3 regions of the Butyricimonas hominis genome follow, and region 2 is predicted to be linked to each of the others. Evidence: riboswitches for the same ligand, from Rfam matches in the RefSeq annotation. Region 2 holds a riboswitch; each other region holds the start of a gene.
What was found. Region 2 has a riboswitch for cobalamin ahead of H8S64_RS00725 (DUF5074 domain-containing protein). Riboswitches for the same ligand answer to the same signal wherever they lie in the genome.

Region 1: linked by a shared signal. The riboswitch ahead of H8S64_RS00285 (TonB-dependent receptor) and the one ahead of H8S64_RS00725 (DUF5074 domain-containing protein) in region 2 are both predicted to bind cobalamin.
Region 3: linked by a shared signal. The riboswitch ahead of H8S64_RS00340 (ABC transporter substrate-binding protein) and the one ahead of H8S64_RS00725 (DUF5074 domain-containing protein) in region 2 are both predicted to bind cobalamin.

The regions. Positions count from the first base shown of each region.
Region 1 is NZ_JACOOH010000001.1:71,286-77,991, reverse strand. It holds gene H8S64_RS00300 (PepSY domain-containing protein) at 1-715, opposite strand, end outside; gene H8S64_RS00295 (sirohydrochlorin cobaltochelatase) at 720-1,643, opposite strand; gene H8S64_RS00290 (TonB-dependent receptor) at 1,654-3,894, opposite strand; cobalamin riboswitch at 3,948-4,154, opposite strand; cobalamin riboswitch at 4,348-4,535, shown strand; gene H8S64_RS00285 (TonB-dependent receptor) at 4,644-6,706, shown strand, end outside.
Region 2 is NZ_JACOOH010000001.1:190,203-196,908, reverse strand. It holds gene H8S64_RS00730 (hypothetical protein) at 1-577, opposite strand, end outside; gene H8S64_RS00725 (DUF5074 domain-containing protein) at 590-2,068, opposite strand; cobalamin riboswitch at 2,234-2,442, opposite strand; gene H8S64_RS00720 (PKD domain containing protein) at 2,626-3,645, opposite strand; gene H8S64_RS00715 (DUF5074 domain-containing protein) at 3,653-4,993, opposite strand; gene H8S64_RS00710 (TonB-dependent receptor plug domain-containing protein) at 5,042-6,706, opposite strand, start outside.
Region 3 is NZ_JACOOH010000001.1:84,854-91,559, forward strand. It holds gene cbiD (cobalt-precorrin-5B (C(1))-methyltransferase CbiD) at 1-507, shown strand, start outside; gene H8S64_RS00325 (hypothetical protein) at 640-855, shown strand; gene H8S64_RS00330 (ABC transporter ATP-binding protein) at 820-1,827, opposite strand; gene H8S64_RS00335 (iron chelate uptake ABC transporter family permease subunit) at 1,860-2,903, opposite strand; gene H8S64_RS00340 (ABC transporter substrate-binding protein) at 2,910-4,064, opposite strand; cobalamin riboswitch at 4,086-4,280, opposite strand; gene cobI (precorrin-2 C(20)-methyltransferase) at 4,466-5,182, shown strand; gene H8S64_RS00350 (BamA/TamA family outer membrane protein) at 5,271-6,416, shown strand; gene H8S64_RS00355 (phosphoethanolamine transferase family protein) at 6,433-6,706, shown strand, end outside.

The DNA of each region.
Region 1 (6,706 bases), 120 kb from region 2:
AGCCTTTCCGGCGGTTCAGCCAGTAGGAACGAATGCCGAGAATGAATCCCGTGAAGCACATGAACATCCCGAGGTAGCAAGACCAGTACATGAATCGCGTCCACAAGTTCTGGTTTTCCCGGATGACCGTGAAATATACCCAGTGGGGTATTGCCCCGAACCATGCCCAGAATCGTTTGTCGGAATCCGTGAATTGCAAGATATTGCCGCTTCGGGAGGAGATGTACAGTTGATATCCTTCCGGTCCGTCATAAAAGAATTTGTACACGGGCAGTTCCCGTTTGTTGTGGGCAAGCGGTATCCATTGGTCGAGGGCGTGCAGGGTGTCTACCCGAGTAATGTTGTTGTTCGGGCACCAGTTTTTTGCCCGCCATTCACAGAGGGCGTAATTCACTGTCGGTGCCACGGCGTTGGTGTCGGCGTATAAATCATGACTCTTTCGCCGGTTCCCGAAATGGAACACGTTTTGTCCTTCCGGGTTGTCGAGGCTGATTCCGCCCGGGCGGACGTCAGCGGGCAGGCGGCGGAGCACGTCTTGCATGGCGGGTAATGACGCGGTGCCAAGGGCTTGCTGGCGGGCGAAGCGTTCTTCTTGGCTTACACGGGGAAACGAATGGTATATCATCACGATTCCGGAGATAAACCACGAGAAGCACAGGATACAGAGAATGATTCCCAGTATCCTGTGGATATGGATGAGTAATCTTGTAATCATGTGGTTAGTCGATGTCGTCGGTCTTTTCGTATTTCTTTTTCTTCACGATGATGTCTTCCCGCTGGTGGGTAGAGGCGAATTTTGCGTGACGGATGAACAGGTCTTGTATCGCCTCGTTTTGTCCCAGCCCCTCGAGGATAACGTTGACTTTATAACCTTTCTTTTCCAGTTCCTCTTTCCAGTCCCCGGCAATATCGTTTTTGGCATGGTCGCCCGCCACGAACATGAAGGGGACAAGGGTGACTTCCTGTGCCTTGTTGGCTTCCAGTTCCCGGATAACGTCATCCATGGCGGGATAGCCTTCGATGGTTCCCACGTGGTAGTTCTTGTGGCCTTGTGCTTTCATCACGTAGTCGAGCATCCCGTACGTGGAGTTTGCCGGGTGGTAAGTGCCGTGGCACACGAAGACACAATCGCCTTTCGCCTTTCCCCGGAGCGATGCGGTAAGGGCTTGCACGGTTGCCTTGTAGTCTTCCGGGGTATAGAGCAGGGCGTTGCCCAGCCGGATGTCTTTGAATTTGTCGCGGTAGAGAGCCACTTCCTTGCGCAAGGCTTCCATCTCGATGCCCTCGATGATGTTCGTGGGTTGGATGATGAGGTGGGTGTAGCCGTCCGCTATGAGTTGGTTCATTGCTTCCACGGGATTCGGTTTCACGATGCCTTTTTCTTTCAAACGGCGCATAATCATGCGGGAGGTGTAGGCTTCCCGGACTTCGATGCCGGGGAATGCCTTTGCCGCTTTTTTATTGATAGCCTCGATGGTGAGTACGCGGGTGTCGTCGTGTGTCGTCCCGAAGTGAACCATAAGAAGGGCTATTTTGTCATTCGGCCCGAGGGTTTTGAATATATCGGATTCCTTGAAACCTTCGCCATGACCGAAGGCGGATACGCTTGTCAATAAAAGAAAGGCTATTAATATGTTTTTCATGATATCGGTTTTATTTCGTGAAACGGATTACAAGACTGGCGAAGAATGTTCTGCCGGGGTTCAGGGTAGCGTAGTTCACGCCGTTGGGGCGGTCGTCCGTCCAGTCGAAGAGGTTGTCAATCCCGGCGTTCAGTTCAAACAGGAAGTTACCCACGGGTGCGAAAGTATGCGTGGTGGCAAGGTTCCAAAGTTGGTACTTGGGGGCGCTGACGTCGGTGTATGTGTCTTCCCCGGTCTTTTTGTCCGTTGTCTTTTTATAGATGTATTTCGAACCTTGTATTCTCCCGTTGACATTCACGTGCAGGCGGTATTTGTTCCACTCGTGTGTCCAGCCTCCCCGGAAGGTAGCGGCGTGTCTTACCGATTCGCTTAGGCGGCGTCCTTCCCCGTCGGCAGCGTAAACGCAGTTGTAAGCCCCCGCGGCGGAGAATCCGGCACCGAGGTAGCTGTTCACGGAGATGTCGAAGCCTTTGATGGTGGCTTTGTCGAGGTTTTGATACAGTTTTTTGTTCGCTATCCCGTTTGCTTTTTCCTCTTCGGTAGGGTCTACCTTGTAGTCGGAGATAATATCTTTGACGTCATTGATGTATCCGTTCAAGGCAACATTTAAATGCTTGCCCGTGTACTCGATATTTAAATTGTAGTAATTGGATTTCTCGGGTTTTAAATCCGGGTTCCCTATCGTGATAGAACCTCTGTTTTCATAGTCGTAATACAGTTCTTGAATGCTGGGGGTTTTGAATCCCATGGCGTATGACGTTCTGAAATTGAATGAGCCGAGGGAATACATCAAGGCTATTTTTGGCGTGAAACTGTTTTTGAACATTTCGTTGTACACGTAACGGAATCCCGGGAGGATTTGTAATTTTTCCCAAACTCGGATTTCATCTTGCGCGTACAGGGCTAACGTGTAAATTTCTTTCGGTTCGTCGAGGCTTCCGGGGTTTTTCATGTAGTCGTTCGTGTATTCGGTGCCCACGGAAATTTTATTGTACTTCCCGGCTTTGAACACTCCTTTCAGGTTGCCGTTGTAGTACTTTTGGCGTTTGGTTAAATCTTCGTCGCCGACATGGAAAGTGGTGTCTTTTTTGCTAACTTGCGCTACCGTGTATAATTTGTTGTACTCGTAGTTGTCCATGTAAAGGTCGAGCGAGATGTACGCTCCATCGTTCATGAAGTACTTTCCGCCCAAGCCGAAATTATAGTCCATGTAGGTGAGGTCGTATTGGTACCCCCCGTCGTTTTTCTTTTCTTGTACCGGACGGTTTACTTCCCGGTCGAAATAACTTCCTTGCGCGTAGAGTTTCAATTGCTCGTTGGGAGCGTAAGTGAAGTGTTGGGTAACAATATTGGAATGGAATTTGCTGGATGACTCTTTTCTCGTGGGGATGACCGTGTCGCCGCTGATTTCATTGGGGTTTAATTGCCATCCGCCCATCTGCCGCCTTTGGTAAGAGGTGGAGGAGGTGAATTTGCCGAAATTCAAATCGACACTGGCGTTTTGCGAGAAGCTGGATTCTCCCCCGAAACGGGTTTTCGACTGCACGCTAATCGGGTCTTTCGGTTGTTCGGTGATAACGTTGATTACCCCGGCGATGGCGTCCGAACCGTAAAGGGCTGATGCAGCGCCTTTCAATATCTCGATACGTTTCACCCGTCCCATGTCGATACGCGACAAGTCGGTATTGTTGGAAACATCTCCCGCCACTTTCTTCCCGTCGATGAGAATCAAGATGTATTTGTTGCTCATGCCGTTGAGCGTGAAGTACGAGCCCATGACCGTGGGGCGAATATTGAACGCGGGGTTCAGCAACAGGAGGGCGTCCTCGAAGGAGTTTACTCCTGCCTGTCTTAAGTCCGACCCGCTAATCACTTCTACCGGGACGGGCGAATCTTTCAATCGGCGGTGGGTTCCTGTTCCCGTCACCACGACCTGATTCAAGTTTACCGGGGTGGCGAGTAACTGGAATAATATGTCACTTTTGTTTCCGTTCACTTTCATGGAACCGACCTCGTAGCCGGAGTAGCTGGCACGAAGCGTGTAAGTCCCGTCGGGTATTTTTTCCAGAATGAATTCGCCCTTGTTATTCGTGGCGATACCGATGCTTGTTCCGACTAACCGAACATTTGCCCCGGCAAGGGCTTTACCGGTTTTGGCATCTACAACTTTCCCCTTTAAGGTGATTTCTGCAAAAGCGACGCTCGCTAATGCTACTACGAATAATGTAGTCAGCGCTACAAATTTCTTCATGTAAGATTAAGTTTAAAAGTTCATAATGGTACTCCTGACCCCGGGAATACGCTATTACCTGTTTTGCTTTGGCAGGTCTCCTGACTACGCCTAAGAAAAGTACCTTCCCGTCCGCGAGGACAGTGGTGCAAGAACCTTTCTTTGAATCCCCTCCCGGGGAAACGGGCATCACAGTAGCGGGCACTGTGTCGGATTCTAACCGACTTCCCTCTTGTGCGCTAATGGGATATTAACACATCACCAAAGACTCCGCGAATGTATGCAGATTCCATTAAAAAATACAATGAAACGGGGAAAAAATTAATTAATAATTTGTAGGGGAATTAGTGGTAAAATAGGATATAGAGAAATTACATTTCCTTTGATTGTGTTGAAAATCTGAGTGTTGTAAAGAAAATAAAAAAGTCATGCAAGAAATGCATAATATAGAAAAATATATTACTTTTGCCCCCGTTTTGGTGCGGAACCTTCGGTCATGAAGGCGACGCTTAATAGGGAATCCGGTGTGAATCCGGGACTGTACCCGCAGCTGTAAGTTCCTTTACAAGGGATTTTGTACTTCAAATGTCACTGGTGTAATAACTGGGAAGGCAACAAAATCCGGAACAAGTCAGAAGACCTGCCGAACGATGATAACCATAGCTTTCGGGAGAAAAAGCGAGAGGAAAAATACGGATTTTACCTTGAAACTCATGTTACCCTAAAGACTATGTTAATAATGCTTTATTCATTATTAATATATAGTTTGTATGAAAAAAGTTGTTGTATTGGCAGTATTGCTGTTCGCGTGTGTCGGCTCGCTTTTCGCCGAGGATAAAGACAAGCGCAAAAAGAAAAGTATCACGGATACGATTTTTCGTATCGATGAAGTAAGTGTGCTTGAAAAAAGAAAACGTATCGATTTGTTGGGGTTGGATGTACCGTTGCGCTTTGTCCCGATAACGGTAAGTAAACTTTCCGGGCAGATGCTGGAGCGTAAAGGTATCGTGAATCTGGAAGATGCCGTGAAGTTTTTGCCCGGGATTATTCACAAGACAAATCAACTGGGGGCGTTCCAACGATTCTCTATCCGGGGACAAGGGAGCGCGCTTATCATGATCGACGGGATGCGGGACGAGCGAACGGTTAGCCAGAATGTTCCTTACGGGGACTTGTCATCCGTGGAGTCCATCGAATTGATAAAGGGACCCGCTTCGGTGTTGGCGGGACATTCTGCCATGGGAGGGGTTTTGAACATCGTGCGCAAGAAGGTAACACCGGATTTTTCAGCTAATGCCCGGATTAGTTATGGTAGTTGGGAAGAAAAACGGGCTACATTGGGTTTCGGGGGAAAGTTGGCGGGACCGCTTGATTACCGGGCGAATATCCATTATTCCACGGGCGACGGTTACCGGCGCACGAACGCGAATAGATTCTCCCTTTATGGGGTTTTAGGCGCGAATGTCGGCAAAGTAGGGAGATTGGAAGTGAGTGGCAGTTACGCGGATGATAAGTACACGACTGAAATAGGGGCCGCACCGACCGTGCGTTATGATGTGTACGAAGTCGGTAAGGATGCCGGGCCTTTTATGAAGAGCGGAGAACGGCATCCTTATGCCGATTATCACGAGATATATAATGATTACGCGAATAATCGGATGAAGCGTAAAGTATGGGACGTGACGGCACGGTACACTCACGTGATATCCGAGAACATGACATTGCGAGAGAGGTTTACTTATTTCCATAGCGATTTGGATTATTGCTGCGTGGAAGGATTGGGGTACCGGACTTCGGAGGAATCTATTTATAAATGGTATTATACCTCGAAAGGTAAAACGACCTATATAAATCTGGATTCTGTGGTGCGAAATAAACCGTTGAACTTTAACCCGGAGCATAAACAATTGAGTAATGTGCTGGAATTGACAGGTAACGTGGAGACCGGATTCGTGAAACACCATTATACATTGGGATGGTCGTATTTCGCGTTTGACTTTGTACAGTATAACGGGTACGGGAGTGATGATTTGTGGGGACCCGGATTGGGTGCTGTGTTGGCATTGAAGAATCCGCAGTTGGTACAAGGCTGGTGGGATTCCAAAATTTCAGCTGCAAGTCTGAAAACCGATAGAACGCATGCCGTGTATTTGCATGATGTGATGGAATTTAGCGACCAATGGAAGGTGATGTTGTCCGGACGCGTGGATTTTTATAACTATAAAACGGCAACAGCAAAGGTTTTGGACGGGAAACAGGACTACAAGAAGGAGAACCGTTCGGAATGGAATAAAGTGAAGACTTCCGCTTTCACGTATCGGGCGGGAGTGGTGTATTTCCCGGTGCCGGAATTGTCATTTTATGCTTCCGCTTCTTCTTTCTTCAATCCGGTGGTGAAGTTCTATAATCCGGATATTATGTATTTGGATAGAAAGGGGAACGAGTTCAATCCCGACACGGATGGCGGAGAAGTGTTTAAGCCGGAGAAAGGAATTTCGGCAGAAGTCGGGGGGCATTACACGTTGAATGAATGGGTGGATGTCAACGCTTCGATTTTCTACACGAGCCGCTATAATGTCGTGAAAAGTTTGGGTGATACTACAGTGGTGATTGACGGCAGTACCGTGACGAAGAATATTCAAGGGCAAGTAGGTCGAGGAATGTCAAAGGGATTTGATTTTGAGATTGTGGTTCGTCCTCTTCCGACGCTTCGGTTTACGACGGGATTGAGTTGGGCGGAATATCGTTTGCGACAGATAGCGGAGAGCGGACGATTCTCGAAATACAAGGAAGAGAATAAGAATGTGCGTGAAACAGGTGTGCCTCGTACAAC
Region 2 (6,706 bases):
ATGTGGCATAGGTTTCCATCCAGCCTCCCATCCAAAGATCATCCGGATCACTAGGAGTCAGTCCATCAAAACTTTGACCTTCTTCCCAATAGATGCCATTTGTGAAATTTTCTTCAGTTAAAACAACTGTTGAACCTTTACAAATTTTGATAAAGCCGTCGTTATCTCCGTCATAAGCAAATCCTTTTATAACGATACCTCCCCATTGTTCTCCGACAACCACATACAAACGCGGATCTTTTTGAGCAATAGCCATAACCATGTCCATTCCTGTTGGAGTAGGACTATCCCAGTAATATCCCCATGCTAAAAAATGGATTTCATTATCTTGAGGCTTGGTGATATCTTTTGCGTTCACCCATTGGATGGCAAGTATAGAACTATTGCTGCCTGTGCCGGTCCAGTTTTGAATATCACTGATTTTAGTAACAGGCTGAAGGTTTTCAGAAGCTCTTGAAAGAGTTGTGTTGACTTCTGTTAGCTTCTCGTTTTCCGGTAGTGTGTACATGTCTTCGCTACAAGACAAGATAAAACTTGCAAATATGCAAGCGAAAATCAAATTTAAAAGATTTTTCATTGTTTCTGAATTTTAATGTTGAAAATTGTGGGTGAAATATATATTGGCAGGATAATCTAAATAGTTTGCGTAATCTTTACAAAGTCTTGGTGTAATTGTATTTTTATATTTTTTCGTGTATTTATTATAAGTAACAACAATGGTAAAATCAAAAATTGAGATATGGTTGTTGTGCCGTAATCCTCCCCAGCCTTTAAGCGTGTTCAAGAAAACTCTGCCCGTGACAGGATCCACTGCACATGTATTGTATGCTTGAAAATTTTGGGCTTCAAAATAGTCCGGAGAGGCTGGAATATATTGGGTTGCATCAACCATTAGGGCTGTTGTGTCTTTGCTGAAGATGTGGAAGTATATGCTTGGTTTTGTGGCACTCATGTATAGTGTATCCCCCTTGGCGGTAATATGAGGAGCGGCGGCTTGACTACTTGGGGGATTGAGTTTCAATCGTTCTGCGGCTTCTCCAGTTAATTGATTCGAGGCTATGATCTCGTAGGAGTTTGGGTCTACTTTTGAAATTTTACCACTTTCGTCCGATACCCATAATTTGTCATCCGATGATTTGATAATTCCGGATACATTTCCATCGAATTCAATCGTGGTTGTAATTTCTGTTTTGCCTTTTTCAATAACGACTAAGGATTTTTGATTATAGATAGCTGCAAATAATTTTCCGTCTACGACAGCCATTGTATTTTTATGAGCTTTTTCTGTTCCGGCTATTCTTGTCATGGAAAGGTCTGAGGGATGGAAGACACTTATGCTGTTCTCATCTCGTATATATATGTTATCTTCTCCTAAAACAGCGATATGGGTAGGAGAAGTAAATCCTAATTCTGGGGGGAATGAGTAAGAGAATACCTCTTTTAAGGTTTCTGCGTTGAGAATGGTGATTGCTCCGTAATTCATGGAGGCATCATCCCCTTTTTGGGCGATAATATACATCTTGTTATTATGAATGAATAAGTCTTGAGTTAGAGACCATAATCGTTTCCCGTTTTCTCGAAAATAGACATTGTCAGTAATATTACCATCTGGGTTGATGAAAATCAAAGAACCATACGTTCCAATTAGCCCCTCGTTCAGGATGAATGTCCCATTTTTGTATTTTCCTTCAGGGGTTTCTTCTTTGGTGATTTCTTTTACGATAACTTGTACCGATTGAATTTGATTCCCGGCTTCGTTAGTGACTGTTACTTGTAACGTGTATACGCCTACGGCATCAGCCTTGAACACGTAAATAGAGTCGGTGGATACTTCTTGTCCTCCGATAGTCCAAAGGTAAGTGGCGGGTAATTCACTGGTAATATTTGCTCTGAAAACGATAGAATCTGTTAGTAGCATGGTGTATTCACTATTGGTAATTGTTACGACAGGTGCTGTCGGTACTTCCGGTTCTGGTTGGTATGGAATACAATCACAATCATCACTACATGCGCTAAACAACGAGCTCATCAATCCCCACACGATAAATAATAAATACAACTTTTTCATAATAGTTTTTTTTGAATTAATTTTATATATTAAAAAACGCAATAATTAATTCATACCCAAGTATCCCACGTGGATACAAACATTTCTGTTTGTAGGAAAAAGATGGCGTCAAATATCGACTTGTAAGCGGTACTGGCGTTTATGTTCTCCTTTCCCATTGAACATGAAACATATTAGCTTGTGGCAGGTCTTCTGACTCGTTTCCTTCTCCGGGGCTTCCTTCCCGTCCCTCGTGTCGGGGACAGTGGATAAAGTATGCCCGGGAAGTACAGTGAAACTTACAGCAGGGGATTCTGTTCAGGATTTACACCTGATTCCCTTTTCATCCCGAAACGCGATTCGCGAATCGGGACACCACTCACTTCCATTATTCTTCGCGAAGATAGAGGAATGATGTTAAATAATCAAGTATTTTTTTACATTTTACATCCAGAGCGATATCCTTTTAGCCTGTTCTTGAAATATGTTGATGATGTGGAAGTAAAAAAGCTCCCGGATCATCCGGGAGCTCAAGTATAAAATTATTTTTTAGTTAAGTATTTTGGAATATGCTATTGCTATTTGATGGCTGCTGCTTTCAACAAGCGGGGTATGGGTAGGATATTTTGTTCTGCGTCATTAATCGGGGAGAATGTCCATGCATCCCAGCACTCGTCTTCCAGTTCCCGGTTACTGGCGTAGAAATTGGAATACTCGTACTCTTCCGCTTCCAGTACGGCTTCCCCGTATCCCAACCAGTAGGATGCATAAGCCACGTACCAGCCGCCCATCCACCAGTCGCCCTCGCTGGTAACCCTGACGTCATCAATGTTATCCTCTTGTTTTTGCACGTATATGCCATTCGTGAAATCCGCTTCTGTCAAAGAAATCCCCTTGTATTCTATTTTGTTGTGCACGAAATCATCGCTTTCAATTGAGATTTTTCCGTCACCGTTGCCGTCATAGCCGAATCCTTTGATGGCAGTCCCGTGTCCGTCGACCTGAACGATGACAAACAAACGGGGATCTTCCTTGGCAATGGCAATAATCATCTCCTCTCCTGTGGGGGTATCTTCCCTTTTTTGCGGTTTATTCCACTTGTATCCCCACGCCCGGAAAAAGACATCCTCGTCTGTCGGGTGCAATAAATCCTCCACCTCCGGTTTTACCCATTGTATCGCCAGCACCGAGCGGCACTCGCCCTCGCCCGTCCAGTTTTTGACATCCGAGATTTTGAAACCGTCCTGTACCGTGATATACGTGCTGTCCGATGCCTCGCCCAAGATGTTGGATGCCGTCACCTTGATTTTATACTCTCCCTCTGTGGCGGACGAGAATTCGTATATCGTGTCTGTTGATGTTGCCTTCCCCTCCACGAACCATTGCAGGTCAGCATGCGTGGTATTGATGATATTCGCTCTTAATCTTACTGCTTTTGCGGGAAGAATAGCATTTTTCAAGCTCAAGTTCTGTACAGACACCTCCGGTGCGGTAAGAGGCATCTCCGGTTCATCTTCTCCGCCATCATTATCGCTACAGGAACTCCACATTCCCGTGATAGCCAGAATAGCTAATATATAAAGTAAATTCTTTTTCATGAACCGTTTATTCAAAATTATAAGTGAAGAATGTGCCGGCGGGGAATGCCGTGTGATTTTCGTAATTTGCACTTAATTCTGGTTCATCCCCGCTAAAGTTGAATACACTGATGTTATTAATCTTGTAGTCTTGGCCGTATCCTTTTATGGAATTTAGATAAACTTCTCCGGTAATCGGGTGAACAGCGCACGTGTTGTAAATGATACCGACGTTGTCGACCATCGTTTTGGCATCCACCATTAATTTCGTTTCTCCCGTGCTGAAAATATGACGGTAAATTGTTGATTTAAGGGCACTCATGTATAGCGTGTCCCCTTTGGCTGTAATGCTGGGGGCTGCTGCGTATGATGGGTTCAGAAGGCTTTTTGCTTCCTCTGATACAGTGCTGCTTCCTAGTTTAGCGTATGTTTTCGGGTCAACTTTAGTGATTTTCCCGGATGCATCGGAAACCCAAAGATTCCCGTCGGATGCTTTAATTACACCGGAAACATTCCCGTCAAATTCAATCGTATTGCTAATTGCATCTTTACCTGCTTCAATTACGACAACCGTGTTTTTTACTGTGGCAAAAACTTTCCCGTCAGCAACAGCCATTGTATTTTTCCGAGCACCCTTTGTGCCTTCAATAAGAATGACGGTTCCGCTTGATGGTTGAAATCTTTTTATTCCATTATTGTCACGTAGGTAAATGTCATCATCTCCTAGTACTGCCACGTGGCTAGGCATACTCACCTGTCCGTTAAGTTCTTCCTGAAATTTTCGCTCCCTTTTCAATGTTTCTGCATTGAGGATGGTTAAAAAGCCTCCGTCATCACCCCCGTTTTGTGAAAGAATATACATTTTATTGTTTTTGATGAATAGATCTTGGCTTTGCTTTCCCAAGTCACCTCCGTTTTCAAGGTAATAGGCGTTATCTGTCACCTCTCCTTTAGGATTAATGAAAATTAAACTCCCGGGACTGCCCATGGGTGATTCGTTTACGATAAAAGTACCATACTTGTATTTCCCGTGAACTTCGATTGACGTGGAAGCGTGATTGCGGCTATTTGTAGTGTATGCTATAACAGAAACGTTATAATTTCCAATGCTTTCTGCCGTGAAGGTATAAATAGAATCTGTTGCCACTTTTTCCCCGTTTACAAACCACTCCAAACTTGTTTCCGTTGGGTTGTCAACTTTGGCTTTCAGTACGATAGATTCCATCGGGAGCGTCGAAAAACTACCATTCTCGCTTTCGATGGTTACGGTCGGTGGTACGGGTGTCCAGTTATCGTCATCATCACTACAAGAACTCAAGAATCCTACAAATATTCCCAAAAACAAAAGTGCTAAATAAAACTTCTTCATAATTCTAATTTTCATCATGTAATATTATATAACTTGTTTATTCTTCCTCTAAAATTCCCACATCAGTGACACGAGGCAGTTTCGCAACGGCATCGGGTAGTACTGCGTGGATTCGTAATAAGTGTCCAGTAGATTGTCCACCCGTATCTGCGGGGTGAGGCTCATCCCGTTACGGAACTCGTGACGGTAGCCTGCCAATATATTGTGTACCGAATAGGGGTCAGTAGCGTATGCTTGGTCAGTCGTGATAAAGCGTCGCCCGATGTAAGTCACTTGCCACGAGAAAAAGGCTCCCCGGTAATCGGCGGCAACCCGCACGTTCCATTTGAAGCGTGGCACGTAAGGAATCTGCTTCATGTAAGAGCCGTCGTCCTCGTGCTGTTTCTTGCGGGTACGGGATTGCGACCAACTGTAATTACCGGATGCGTTCACCTTTAAATCCCCCATCTCGTATGTCAGTTTCCCGTACAGTTCCACGCCTTCCGAGCGCACGTTGCGGTGATTCTGCGGCGTCCACACCCATTGATTCCCGTCCTTGGGCAACCATAGTATCCAGTTGTCGATATACATCAAGTAGCCCGATACCTCTGCGTCCAGCGATAACCCCCGGTACAAGTGTTTCCGGTAAGCCACGGAAGCGTCATACGAGTACCCGTCTTCCGGCTTCACCTCCGGGTTGCCTCCCGGTCGCCAATAGAGGTCGTTCATGCTTGGGAACCGATAGTTGTAAGCCATATTTCCCTTTACCTGCAACTCTTTTTCCCACAGGTTGAATACCACGCCCGCCGACCACGTGGATACTCCCCGGCTATCGTTTTGCTCGAACATATACTGCCCGTTCAGCATCATCCATTCCACCGGGGTCCACAACGCCGATGCCTGCCACGACAGCACGTTACGGTGATGGTGGAATGGCGGTTCCACCACCGGGATATCATAATCCACGTCGCCCAGCGTGTATTTCGACGAGTCAATATCAATGTAACTGCTCACCCGTATCAAATCGTGCGAGTAAGTCAGGCTTGTCCCCAGCACGAGATTTTCCCGCGGGGTACACGTGTAGTCTGCAATGCCTTGCCACGTCTGCGATTGATTTTTAGTACCCTCGGGGTCGAACATCCCCCCGGCGTACCATTTGTCGTACTTCTGCCGGTAGTACAGCCATGCCGCTTTCACGTGCAGGGCGTGTATACCCCGGGTGAAATCCAGTCCCGTGTATGCCCGGAAATTCGTTTCCCGCTGTTTCTCGTGTGATTGGTTCACCACCCCAAGCGCGGGGGGCAACATCCGTTCGCCCTCTTGATACCATGCTACTGCCGTCAACCGGGTGTAGCGCGACAACCGGAAATAACCTTCTTGCATTGCCGCCCATTGCGTGTAATCGGCATCCTGTCGTTTCTCGCGGAAGGGGACGTTGGTCAGAATCTTGTTCAAATAAGTATAGTTGTTATCCGAGTGCTGGTAATACAGGCGGGTTTTGAAACTTGATTTCTCTCCGCCCGTGTTTACTTGTGCCCCCGTGGTGTACGTGCCGTAGGAACCGTACTCGCCCAGCACTTTCCCGCTTACTCCCTTTCGCCAATCCGGGTCGGTGAATAGGTTGATACTTCCCCCGATGGCTCCCGTCCCGTTCTTCACGTGGCTGCTCCCGTAATACAAGTTGATATTGTCCGTGAAGAAAACCGGGATTTGCGAGAAATCGAACGTTCCCGA
Region 3 (6,706 bases), 110 kb from region 2:
CCTTTCTCCTCGGAAGCCTTCGTCAACAGCATCCGCAAAGAAATACAGGTAGCCAAAGCCCTTGGCTGTAACCACATCGTCATCAACTCCGGCGCCAAGAGCGAAAAGACACTCCGTTCCCGCTTCCCCGAACTGCCCGACCAAGCCTTTATCCACTACGGCAACTTCATCGGCGAAACCCTCAAACTGGCAGAAACCGAGTCCATCCCCTCCGTCACCATGGGCATCATGATAGGCAAAGCCGTCAAACTCGCCGAGGGCAACCTCGACACGCATAGCAAACACGTCGTCATGAACAAAGCCTTCATCACCCGCCTCGCCGCCGAAAGCCAATGCCCCCCTTCATCCATAGCCCGCATTGCCGACATCACCCTCGCCCGCGAACTATGGGACATCTTTGCCCACACCCCCGCTTTCTTCGATACCCTCGTGCAACATTGCTACACCCAATGCCTTCCCCTGCTCTCGCGGACACGTTTAGAGATTATTCTTATTCCGGAAGAATAAGTCCGTCAAAAGATTAAGCAATCAGCAACGAGGACAGGGCGAAAAGCGTTTTGACGCATTTGCCCTGCAACGAGAAAATCAAGTGATTAGATTATCAAAATAATTGCGTATCTTTGCCGAAAATAAATTATAATGAAAAACAAAACCAAAATTACTCGGGAAGACTACTTGAAAGCAACGAGGAAAGCCCGAAGGGAAGAAGAGATACGGGAGCATCTCCATCCCGTGAACATCAGCAGGGTTCACAAATCAAAGAAAGTTTACAACCGCAAAAGAAGCAAGGCGGCTCTGAATAAGGAGTTGCCTTATTTTTTACCCTTCCGGCAAGACAGCAGGCATAGCGCTTAACAACTCTTCAATCGTCTGCACCTCTATCACGGGCTTTCCCGGCACGTTAATCCTGAAACCCGAAGTTGTCAAATCACCCGTTTCCACGTACACCTCCGACTCCACGTTCCGGTTAGCCAACATTCCGTTACGCTGCAACGCCTTCCGCACCATGGCATACTTTTGCCCGTGTCCCTGCAACCGCACGCGCGAAGTATATTGATTCTCTATCCGGAACAACCCCGTTTCCATATCAAAAACAATCCCCTTACGGGCAAAAAAACTACTCAGATGTCCCTCCAACGCCAAATCTTCCGGTGTGCCTATCGTGATGCCGTGTTGCTTATCCATCAGCCATATCTTGTCGGCAATCTGCAAGGCGAGTTCCAAATCGTGCGTCGAAAGAAATATCGTCTTCCCGGTTTCCCGTGTCAACTGGTGAAGCAACTGCATAATCTCCACCTTACTCGGGAAATCCAAAAATGCCGTCGGCTCATCCAAAAATATCACGGGTGTCTGTTGTGCCAACGCTTTCGCTATCATCACCTTCTGCCGCTCCCCGTCACTCAGCGTGTGTACCATACGGGAAGCCAGATTCTCAATCTTCACCAGCGCTATCGACTCCTCCACTATCCGGCTGTCCTCCTTGTCAAGCGTTCCCCAGAAACCGGTATACGGACTTCTTCCCATCCCTATCAACTCCCGGGCACTCATGTTGCGCACGTCGCATTTCTCGGTCAGCACCACGCCTATCGTCTTCGACAACTCCTTGTCTGAATAAGTACCGAGTTCCCGCCCCATAATAAAAATCTCCCCTCCCAACTTCGGTTGAAACGCCGACAAGGTGCGCAAAAGCGTGGACTTCCCCACCCCATTCGCCCCCAAAAGACAAGTCAACTCCCCCCCGTTTATCTCCGTGCAAATCCCTTGAGCCACCACCTTCGTGTCGCTCTTACCCCTGTACCCGATAGAAAGATTTACCAAACGAACCATAACCCAAATTTAAAATCACAAATCGTAAATCATTAAATTTCCACCTCATTCCTCTTCCGTTTCCCGAACAACACCGACGCCACCACCGGCGCCCCGACCAATGCCGTCACCGAATTCACGGGCAAAGCCCCCTCGAACCCCGGCAAACGGGCTATCAGATTACAAAGCAACGCCAGCGAGGCCCCCACCAGCATCGAGGTCGGCATCAATATCCGGTGGTCCGAAGTCTGGAATATCGTGCGACACAAGTGAGGCACCGCCAACCCCAAAAAGATAATCGGACCACAATAAGCCGTGACAATCGCAGTCAACACCCCGGAGCAAGTAATCACCCACACCCGGGCACGATTAATATTCAGTCCCAGATTACGGGCGTACCCGTCCCCCAGCATCAACAGATTCAACGGCTTAATCAACAAAAAAGACAGCGGGATAATCACCGCCATAATCGTCACAAACAACATCATCTGGTTCCCCGAAACCCGGGCGAAACTACCTAATCCCCAAATCACGTACGCCTTGATATCCTCCTCCACGCTGAAAAACTTCAGTACCCCGATAACGGCATTCGCGATATACCCTATCATCACCCCGATAATCAAGAGAGTAACACTCCCCCGTATCTTCCGGGAAGCGAAAACGATTAATCCCATCACGGACAACGCCCCCACGATAGCCGCGACAGACAGCGCCACCTCCCCGATAAATCCCAGACGACTCAAGGCCACTCCCCCCAGTTTACCGGACAACAACACCACGAAAGCCACCCCCAGACTCGCCCCCGAACTGATACCCAGCACGGAAGGTCCCGCCAACGGATTACGGAAAATAGTCTGCATCTGCAACCCGCTGATAGAAAGTCCCGCGCCCGCCACCAACGCCGTCAACGCCTGCGGCAACCGGGACTTCAAAATTATATTCTGCCAAGCCACCGGTTCCTCCCCGCTACCCGTCAGCACGTTCCAAACCGATGAAAACGGGATAGCCACCGAGCCCAACAACATATTCAATAACAAGAACACCACGATAGACACCGTGATAAAAAACATCCATATCGTATTTCTCCCTCGTCCCATGCACTCTTATTTATTAAGCAAATCGTAATACACCGGTTCATGGTCGGGCAACACACCCGGGTGAAACACCCGAATCATATCGGCAAGCACCACCTCCGGTTCTGCGGGCATACTCTCGTAAAACGGCTTCTCCCGCATGTTACAATAAATGACACGTTTATCCTTAAAAGCCTTGAAATCAGCGTAACGCTCGTCTTGCGCCTTCAACGCCGCATAACAATACTCCCCGGCAAAACTATTCGCGATTCTCCAGTAGTCGGCACTCTCCGCCTGATTGTACACCGTCTCGAAATCCAACGTCACCCCACCCGAACGGGGGTCGTCTTTCAAGAAATAATCCGCACCCGCGTCATGGAAAAGCTGTGCCAGAAAACTCTTTCCCCCCACGGCATACCACACTCCGCCTCTCAACTCCCCGCTAAATACCACGGGACGACGTTCCACGTCACCGACCATCGCTTTCAACGAATTATACCGGTTCTCTATCCGGTCAAATTCCACCCCCGCCTTATCCTCCATTCCCAGCAACAACCCCACGAACTTAATCCATTCCGCCTGCCCGAGAGGAGTCATCTCCTTGTACCCGAGATGCGGCACCAGAGGAATCCCGATATCTTTCACGGCATCATACCCCCCGCGTTTAAAAGGCGAAATCAGCATCAGGTCGGGATTCAGGCTCATGATAATCTCGTTATCAAAATTCCCCTCTATCCCGATACGGCGAGTCTTCCCCTCGTCCACCCGCTTCTGCATCTCCCCGTTAAAAAGGAAACGGGTACTCGTGATACCCACCACCCGGTCCGTTGCGTCCAGTTTGATAAAATTAGACAACTGCAAAGAAGTCATGCACACCACGCTCCGCACCGGAACCTCCACCACGGGCACCCCCGCCGGGGTTTGCACCTTCTTCCTCCGGGGAATCAAAGCGTACTGGTAACACGTGTGGCTACTCTCCTGCGGGTCTTTGACATTCAACACGGCATACCCGTCCCGGTACTCCAACCAAAACCCTTTAGCGTATTTAATCCGAACCCGGGGAATCGAATCGCTCCCCGCCTGAACGGTCTGTTTCTCGACCGACTTCTTACTCGTTTTCGACTTGCAGCAACAAAACACTCCGCAAGCACACAAAATACACAATAAACGTACTAATCCATTCATCTCTTTTCCTCCGAAAGTATTAATCATTCGTGTCATCTGGCAGGTTTTCTGGCTTGTCATCTTTTCTCCTTCCCGGATTCCAATCCAGTGGCTTTATAGAAAAAATCTGCCCACCCTCGAGGCAGGAAACGACTTTACAGCTGCGGGGACAGCCCCGGAATTTCACCGGATTCCCTTTTCTTCCAACACGGAAGCACCAAGACGCCTGCAAATATATAAATATTATTTTGAGCGTATCCGTTTTTTAACGACTTTTGCACCCGAAATCAGTTCAAAAGGTCCATAAAGTCCATAAGGTCCATAAAGTCGTAAAGTCCCAAACACCAGAAACATCACGACAACTTCGAGAACTGACCTTATGGACCTTATAGACTTTACGGACTTTATAGACTTAATAGACTATGAAAGTAATCAGCATCTCCCTCGGTCCGGGCAATCCGGAGTTAATAACGGTCAAGGCATTAAAAGCCTTGCAGGAAGTTGACGTAATCTATTGCCCCGGTACGAAAAGCAAAGAAGGGACTTTCAAATCATACTCCCGGGACATCATCCTGTCCCTACCCGTCGAGGCTAGTAAAATCCGAGTCTTCCACGTCCCGATGTCCAAAGACCGCACGTTTGCCAACCGGGCTTACGATGAACTCTGCCTCGAAATCGCGGCACGGATTGCCGAGGGGAAAACGGTTGCCGTCACTGCCGAAGGCGATTCCGGCTTCTACTCTTCCGGCAACTACATGTTCGAGAAACTCGCCTCCATGCACATCCCCACCTCCGTCATTGCCGGAGTACCCGCGTTCATCGCCGCGGGAGCGGTATCGGGACTTCATATCGTGAAACAAGAAGAAAAACTCATCGTCCTACCGGGTAAAACAACGCTGGAAGAACTTCACGAACTCACCACCACGAACCACGTTATCGTCATCATGAAATTATCGCAATGCACCGATACCGTCCACGAATTCATCCGTCAACACCCGGATGCCGAATACCACTATTACCAAAACGTGGGTACCGCGAACGAACAACATGAAACCGACCGGAACGCCCTCGTGGAAATCGAATTCCCTTACTTTTCCCTAATGATTATACGACCTGCCAAAAGAATCTCTGTCGGCTAACCCAACAATTGGCACAAATATTGCGTACAAGGAAATCACGAGATGAATGATTGTTTAATCTATGCTAATTTAACTTTATCAATCTGAAATGATTCGACATACACTATATATCGCGTTATTATGCGTCCTGTCGCTTTCCGCCAACGGGCAAGACACGGTCACCGTTGACACCACACCCGTGAAGACCGGATTCTTCCATCGGTTCTACCGTTATTTCGCGGACGCCAACAAAGAGAAAGCCGAAAAGCGATTCGACTTCTCTATTATCGGGGGACCGCATTTTTCGAGCGACACCAAACTGGGGCTCGGACTCGTGGCATCCGGGCTGTACCGTATCGACCGGCACGACAAAACCATATCCCCCTCCAACGTCGCCATCTACGGGGACATCACCACCACGGGTTTCTACCTGCTGGGAATCCGGAACAATAGCATCTTCCCGCGTGACCGTTTCCGGCTCAACGCCAACATGTACTTCTTCTCCTTCCCCAGCGAATTCTGGGGCATCGGTTATGAAGCCGGCAGACATGAAGACCGCAAAACCGAATATAAACGACTGGAACAACAAGTCAAACTCGAACTCCTGTGGCGTCTGGCTCCCAACCTCTACGTGGGTCCCAACCTCATGTTCCGCAACGTGAACGCGAAAGATTTCGACGACATCAGCTTCCTCAACGGGGCACCCAAGAACGTCACCACCTTCGGACCCGGAATCATCATCTCGTATGACTCGAGAGATTTTATCCCGAACCCTTACAAGGGAATCTACGTACAACTGGAGCAACAGTTCTTTCCCGGCTTCCTCGGTAACGATCAGGATTTCAAGCGTACCAGCTTCGACTTCCGGTATTATCACAAAGCGTGGAAAGGAGCTATCGTTGCCACGCAATTACAAGGAATATTCAACTACGGGGACACCCCGTGGAGTATGGTTGCCCTGATGGGCGGTTCGTACAGCATGAGAGGTTACTACGAGGGTCGCTACCGGGACAATGACCTGATACAGGCGCAAGTAGAACTCCGTCAAAAAATATACAACCGCCACGGCATAACCGCGTGGGCAGGTGCCGGAAACGTGTTTCCGGACATGGACAAGTTTAAATGGAGCCACACCCTGCCCACTTATGGCATCGGCTACCGTTGGGAATTTAAAAACAGAATTAACGTAAGATTGGATTATGGTATCGGCAAAGGCGTCAAAGCATTCTACTTCAATATTAACGAGGCTTTCTAAAGGACTTGTCAACTTCGTGAAAAAGAGCAAAACCCTGTTCTGGCTCTTCATCGTGTTGAACCTTGTCCCCAACTTCTGCCTGATATTCACGGAACCTCTCTCCGCGATCGGGAAGATCATACTGGTCCTTGTTCCCTTGAGCATCTACATGATCGTCTTCTCGCTCTTCAAACGGGCGGGACTCATGCAACTCATACTCATCCCCGTGCTTATCCTGCACGCGTTCCAACTCGTGCTATTCTACCTCTTCGGGGAATCCGTCATTGCCGTGGACATGTTCCTGAACCTGC